DNA from 3 places in the Paenibacillus sp. 01T422 genome. Region 1 is predicted to be linked to each of the others. Evidence: riboswitches for the same ligand, from Rfam matches in the RefSeq annotation. Region 1 holds a riboswitch; each other region holds the start of a gene.
What was found. Region 1 has a riboswitch for thiamine pyrophosphate ahead of AC1DUA_RS21805 (acetylornithine deacetylase). Riboswitches for the same ligand answer to the same signal wherever they lie in the genome.
Positions count from the first base shown of each region.

Region 1 (2,268 bases):
ATATTTCGAATCGACCGTGGGGTATTGCCGTAATATTGTGCTCCGTAACTGCCGGGCAGATAATAACCGGAGACAAGGACTCTCCGTGATCTCCGTAGATGGCCTTACTGTGGAGAATTGCCGCTTCTCCAACACGAAAGGGACAGCTCCACAGAGCGGCGTCGATATTGAGCCGAACGGCCAACTTGATTTGTTGAAAAATATTCGCTTCATTCAATGTGTGGCGGATGGGAATACAGGGCGAGGTTTCCTCGTCACTTTGTTGAAGCCAACTGCTGTTAGCGAACCCATTGATATTGTTTTTGATAAATGCAAAACGAAAGGGAATTCATTCGGCTTCTCCATGAACTATGGAGGAGATGGAACGAAAGCTGTACAAGGCGAGATCAAGCTGATCGATTGTATCGCCGAAAGCGAGCAGTTCGCCGGATTCTCGGATTTATCCTTCTCAGCCGACGGTGCGAAGCGTTCCTATATTCGCTGCCGGGCGATTAACTGTAACACGGTTAACCAGCCGGAAGATCCCTATGGGTATGGCTCCTCGTTCATCCTCACAACGGTGCCATCACAGGTAAGAACCGTCATCGGTAATGCCGTCTATAAGGACTGCGAGTCTGTTGATACACGACAGGTTGCACTGATTAAACGTGGATTCTCACTAAAGAAAAACAACACTGAATTATTGCGGAACGTGGCCTATTTCGACTGTTCAGTCAAAGGAGGAGGCCAAAAGCTCTATGCGATAGACCCCACATCGGAAGATCTCTATGCGGCAAAACATCCGCTGCCTACTCAAGCTTATGCAACTTCCGGATCCGTCACTTTCGATTACATAGGCTTCAAAATTACGAACGCCGGTTCATTCGGTGAGGTAACTCTGACTCTGCCAGCAGCTAAAGCCTCCGTCACGTATGCTTTTTTTGTTGAAGCGTCGTATCGGCTTAATTTGCAAACACAACCAGGTAAGTCGATTCTGACACCAACGGGAGGAAAGACCCTGATTGGAACCAGTGTGCAAGGCAATTCCATCGTGCTGCTGGGCCGATCAGATGGTCAGTGGGAGATTGTAAGCATGGTAGGGGATTGGCTGTTATAACATGTTGTGGTAAGATTTCACTAGACAATTGAATCGTATTGAACACTAGGGGTGCTGTAATAGCTGAGAAAGACGTTGGTCTTAACCCTTACACCTGATCTAGGTAATGCTAGCGAAGGGAAGTGGTTGTATGTCGTTTGGATTCCTATATCATAACGCAGCCGCTTTCTATCAGAAAGCGGCTTTTTGATTTGAGCTGAAAGGAGGAGATCATGTGGCAAGCTTGGCAAAGGAACTGGATGTGGTGATCCAGCAAGTAGAGAAGCGTCAAGCGGAGTTAATCCAGCTGGTGGAACGTTTGGTGCGGTTCGAAACGCCTGCACCCCCCGCTAGAAATACGGCAGATGCGCAAGGGTTTATCGCTGAGTTCCTGCGGGAAAGAGGTTTTCAGATCGACCAGTGGGAGGTGTATCCAGGGGACCCGAATGTCGTAGGTACCCTGAAAGGACAAGCGCCTGAGTCGTATAAAAGTCTGATAATCAACGGTCATATCGACGTGGCTGAAGTGAGTCCGGATGAGCCTTGGGAAGCTGGCCCCTTCACTCCCATTGTCCGCGACGGGGTGATTATAGGCCGGGGGGTGGCGGATATGAAGGGGGGCCTAGCCGGTGCGCTCTTTGCCGTTCAATTGCTGGACGAGGCGGGCATCCGTCTGCCAGGAGACCTCATCTTCCAATCGGTCATTGGGGAGGAGGTGGGTGAGGCTGGTACGCTCGAATGCTGCAAACGCGGGTACCGAGCGGACTTTGCGGTAGTCGTAGATACGAGCGATTTGCATCTCCAAGGGCAAGGAGGTGTTATTACCGGATGGATCACGGTGAAGAGTCAACAAACCTGGCACGACGCCACCCGCAAAAACATGATCCATGCAGGCGGCAAGCTATTTGGGGCAAGCGCCATAGAGAAAATGATGATAATTATACAAGGACTGCAAGAGTTGGAACGGCACTGGGCCGTTATGAAGAGTTATCCCGGTTGTTCGCCAGGTGCCACTACGATTAATCCTGCTGTTATCGAAGGCGGCAGACATGCGGCCTTTATAGCCGATGAGTGCCGTTTATGGATCACTGTCCATTTCTACCCGAATGAAACTTATGACGAAGTGACCCGAGAAATTGAAGCGCATATTGGCCGGGTTGCGCAAAGCGATTTGTGGTTGAGAGAGCATCCTC
Region 1 covers NZ_JBFTQB010000417.1:1,999-4,266, reverse strand. Annotated here, with positions in the region: gene AC1DUA_RS21810 (right-handed parallel beta-helix repeat-containing protein) at 1-1,096, shown strand, start outside; TPP riboswitch at 1,134-1,234, shown strand; gene AC1DUA_RS21805 (acetylornithine deacetylase) at 1,332-2,268, shown strand, end outside.

Region 2 (2,268 bases), on a different contig from region 1:
GGAAGGTCGATCCCGCTGCCAGCGAGGAGCTGACCGCTCCACGTCCCGGCTGCCACGACAACGTGGTCGCTATGCAGCGGTCCCTCGCTCGTCATGACGCCGATGACGCGATCGCGCTCCGTCAGCAGCCCATGTACCTGGGCGAATTCTTGCAGCTTCGCCCCGAGCACACGCGCTGCCTGCGCGAATGCCGCCGCCAGCATCGGCGCCTCCACCTGCCCATCTTCGGGCAGGTACAGTGCTCCGCGCGTCGCCTTGCTCAGCGCGGGTTCGAGCTCTGCGGCTGCGGCTGCGCTCAGCCACTCCGCTCTTTCGCCCGCAGCGTGCTGGAGCTTCTCCCGCGCGCGCAGCTCTTGTTCCTGAGCGTCGCTGAGCGCGACGTTCAAGAGCCCTTCACGGACGAGACCGATGTCGATGCCCGTGAGGCTTACTAGTTCCCCGCTCAGTTCGGGGAACATCGCTCTGCTATGCCGGGCCCACTGGAACAGGGGCCCAGTGTCCTCCATCTCGGACTGCGCTCCGAGCATGCCGGCTGCGGCAGCCGAGGCCTCCGTCCCTAACCTGCTGCGCTCCAGCAGCGTGACGGACTGGCCTCGCTTCGCCAAGTGATAGGCGATGGAAGCGCCTATCACGCCTCCGCCAACGATGATAACGTCACTCGTATGCTTCATATCTCTCACCTCTGGTTTCTTCTAGCTGCAATTCTCGGATATAGGCTTTTACCGTTTCCACAGGATCAGCCGCCTCCCAAATGCCGCTCATCACTGCGATGCCAGAAGCTCCCGCAGCAAGTACAGACTTTACTCTAGCGGGTGTCATGCCACCGATTGCGATGACCGGAATCGTGACCTGCTCTGCAACATTCCGCAGTTGTTCGAGCCCTCTTGGCCCAACCCCCAACTTGGAATTCGTCGCAAAAATATGCCCATACAAGACGTAATCCGCCCCCTCCCGCTCGCGCTTCAGGGCTTCCTCTACGCTATGTACGGAGACTCCCGTTCGCTGCACGCTTTGGCTTTGACAGCTCTCTCTTATCGCCAATAGCGGCGGAGAGTTTTCGGGAAGGTGCAAACCTCCAAGTCCAGCAGCGGCTGCCATCCAAGGATAGCCGTTGACATAGAGGGTTTGGGCAGGTACACCCTTTTCCAACAAATACTGTACACCTATAAAAACTTCATCCATCGGTTTCGTTTTCTCGCGAATATGAATGGCAGTGACATAGGGATGAATCTGGACTGCAATCGCCGCCATATCCTTCCAAGCCAGCTTGCCGCTCGATATCACATGCAGCTCGCACTCGGACATTGAAGTCCGCCTCCTCACTTTTTGAACCGTTGTATCAATAGACAAGACACCCGGCAGCGCCAATCAGGACGCAAAAAAACCACTTTTCCTAAGAAAAGTGGTTGTAGGTTGCCCGCATAATAATCATGCAAAAATGAGGCGCCAAAAGTCCGGTTTCCACTTTCCTCCGCTGGTATGACCCAGTTCAGGTTCAAAGGGTTCAGATTGCTCTGTCTCAGCCTTGCGGCGCCCCTAGGGATACATTCGTATTCATTTGTTCATTATCATAACACGGTATCCAGTCGTTGGGAAATAGAAATTTCCATCTCATCTTAACCTAGTCACCCGGCCATATTGCTCTTATAATAGGGAGAACGCTTACCTCGGCCTTTATTACCCATTGTCAGGAAGGATGATCACCTAGATGCTCTCTCAATTGAATCGCCAACTGGAAAAAATCTTGCCCCTCATCACGCCAGTCAGCGTACTTATCGGTGTTTTGCTCGGCAGTCATTTATCCGGTTTTACCTTCTTATCGCCTTGGCTGTTTGCCTTTATGACGTTCTCGGGCAGCATAAGCTCCAGCTTCAAGGAATTTGTGAAAGTTATCGTCCAACCGCTTCCACTCATTACTACGCTGCTGATTTTGCATGTTGGTATGCCGCTGCTTGCCCTTGGGCTCGGGCACACTGTTTACAGCAATGAACCGTTAACTATCACAGGACTCATTCTGGCTGCAGCCATTCCAACAGGTATTACAAGCTTCGTGTGGGTCGCCATTTATCGCGGAAATATCGTGCTGACGCTCTCCATTATCCTCATGGATACCGTTCTTTCACCATTTGTTGTCCCTTATACACTCTCTGCGCTGGTCGGAACGAAAGTCCAGATGGACACTTTTGCCATGATGCAAGGTCTGTTCTTCATGATCGTCGTCCCCTCCTTACTGGGCATGCTGCTCAACCAATGGACGAAAGGCAGAGT
Region 2 covers NZ_JBFTQB010000126.1:1,894-4,161, forward strand. Annotated here, with positions in the region: gene thiO (glycine oxidase ThiO) at 1-671, opposite strand, end outside; gene AC1DUA_RS09755 (DUF561 domain-containing protein) at 655-1,305, opposite strand; TPP riboswitch at 1,450-1,548, opposite strand; gene AC1DUA_RS09760 (bile acid:sodium symporter family protein) at 1,709-2,268, shown strand, end outside.
Region 2: it holds a riboswitch for thiamine pyrophosphate, as region 1 does, so the genes downstream of both, AC1DUA_RS09755 (DUF561 domain-containing protein) here and AC1DUA_RS21805 (acetylornithine deacetylase) in region 1, are expected to answer to the same signal.

Region 3 (2,268 bases), on a different contig from region 1:
GACGGTCGATGAGATCGAGAATGCCGCTGATTTTATGCTCCACAATGACTAGGGTCTTGTCAGCGCTAATGGACCGGATCGTTTCCCAAACAAGCCCAGTGCCCTCTTCATCCAATAACGCCGTAGGCTCATCTAGAAAGAGCACTTCCGGCTCCAAAGCAAGAACACTTGCAATCGCCAATCGCTGCTTCATCCCCTGTGACAGTTGGTTGATTAAGGTATGAGCATCTTCCAGCTGCAACCCAACCAAGCTCAGATAATGCGCGATGCGCGCTGGCATTTCCTCACGGGGGACCTGCCTATTTTCCAGAACAAAAGCGATTTCCTCATCCACGTACGGCATGCAGAACTGAGCGTCTGGGTCTTGAAACACATACCCCCAGCGACTTGGCGTGACAAGCCTATCCGCCTTAAGCGGAATCTCGATAATATCGGGGACGATTCCGCTCAGCACTTGCAGCAGCGTCGATTTGCCGCAGCCGCTTGGCCCAAGCAGCAACACCTTCTCCCCTGGCATCACCGAAAAGGAAACCCCTTGAAATAACAGGGGAACCTCATCACCGGGATATTTTAACCGCAGATTGGTAACTCCGATTGCCTCGCTCATCACGCATTACCCCAGTACATCGTAATCCTTCTTTGAAACGGGACGAACTAAGTTAAGCACTCCCGTGCGAGCCAGTGCTTTAGCCAAGTAATAAGCGAATACGCCAGCGATGATGGCAGAGCCAGCAAGACGAAGCCCAATAAACAAGCAATAATTCCAAAAGGTTAGCTGATCAATATAGCCATAATATTTATCCACCAGCAGCGAAAGCGCTGCGGATGCGAAAGACGCAAGCACTGTTACACTCACATTCGCCCGACGATACAAGAAAAGCGCGAAAATCAGCTCTGCGCCAAGCCCTTGAAGAATGCCGTACGCAAGTGTCGATACCCCCCATGAACCTCCAAAAAGAGCTTCAATCGTCGCGGCTGCAACCTCAGCCAACAATGCTACGCCTGGCTTACGAATAACCAGAAAAGCAAATGTAGCCGCCATGAACCACATACCGTAGCTTAACTGTTCGGCATGAAGACCGATCGGTTTCAGAAGGTCATACATCGGACCCCATATGCGGTAAATCACCCCAAATACCGCCGCGATCACGATTGTGACCAAGATATCAGTCAATTTTAATCCTTTTGCCCCTGTTTCTTTTTGTGCCATTTCTTCTTCCCACTCCTTTTCTTAGATACAATTTGTCAAATGAGATAGGCGAACACGACAAAAAAAGCCTACCGGGATGCGGCAGGCATAAAATTAGTGCAGAATTTTGTGTGAATTCTCTACGCTGGCATTACCCAGATCAGATTAACGGTCAGTGGCATAGGGCCACTATCTCAGCCTGACTTCATCAAGCACCCGTGTTGCTATTCATTTGGCTTAACTGTAGCGGATTAACCGATATTTGGCAATGCCTTCAGAGAAATTATTTTTCGTTATTTTTCATTATTTTTCAATCAAAAGCTTTAGATCAAGGGTCAATCCGTACAACTGACGGATGCTGTCAACTATATCTTCCACCCGCTTCTGCTGCACTTCTGCGCTAGCAAGCACTTGCTGCACGGATGCGGCAGACTCTTCGGTTATCGCTGCCACGGATGTCATTTCCTCGGCAACCTTCTGGGAGGACATTTGCAATTGTTGATTCATGCGCTGCAAATTCTCTGCTTGCTCCATGACTTCAGAGGTATTCGTGTTAATAACTTCGAACAGCTGATCAACACTTTCGGCTGACTTTCTACCCGATTCTACTGCTATTTTGCCGACTGCCACTTTCTCTACTGCTGTTTCTACCTTTTGCTGAATAGAGCCCAGAATCTCTGAGATATCCGTTGAAGCAACGTGTGCGTTCATCGCAAGCTTCCGAATCTCGCCAGCAACCACGGCAAAACCTTTGCCATGTTCCCCAGCTCGAGCAGCCTCGATGGATGCATTGAGCGATAGCAGATTCGTTTGATTGGCAATGTCAGCAATCATTGTCACGATATTACCGATTTTCACATTTTCTTCATTCACTTCATTCATGATGTTCGACGTTTCCGTCACGATCACGGTAATATCCTTGATTTTATGCGTCAAATCTTCCATTTGATTCTTGCCTTCATTCGTCATGCGGGCTGTATCCCGGGATCTACTGCTCATCGTGTCCGATGCGGAAGAGGTCATCTCCACCGTCTCATTCACTTCTTGGATAGCCGTTGTAATGTCTGTAATGGAAGTTG
Region 3 covers NZ_JBFTQB010000025.1:12,218-14,485, forward strand. Annotated here, with positions in the region: gene AC1DUA_RS02760 (ABC transporter ATP-binding protein) at 1-607, opposite strand, end outside; gene AC1DUA_RS02765 (ECF transporter S component) at 614-1,210, opposite strand; TPP riboswitch at 1,310-1,419, opposite strand; gene AC1DUA_RS02770 (methyl-accepting chemotaxis protein) at 1,493-2,268, opposite strand, start outside.
Region 3: it holds a riboswitch for thiamine pyrophosphate, as region 1 does, so the genes downstream of both, AC1DUA_RS02765 (ECF transporter S component) here and AC1DUA_RS21805 (acetylornithine deacetylase) in region 1, are expected to answer to the same signal.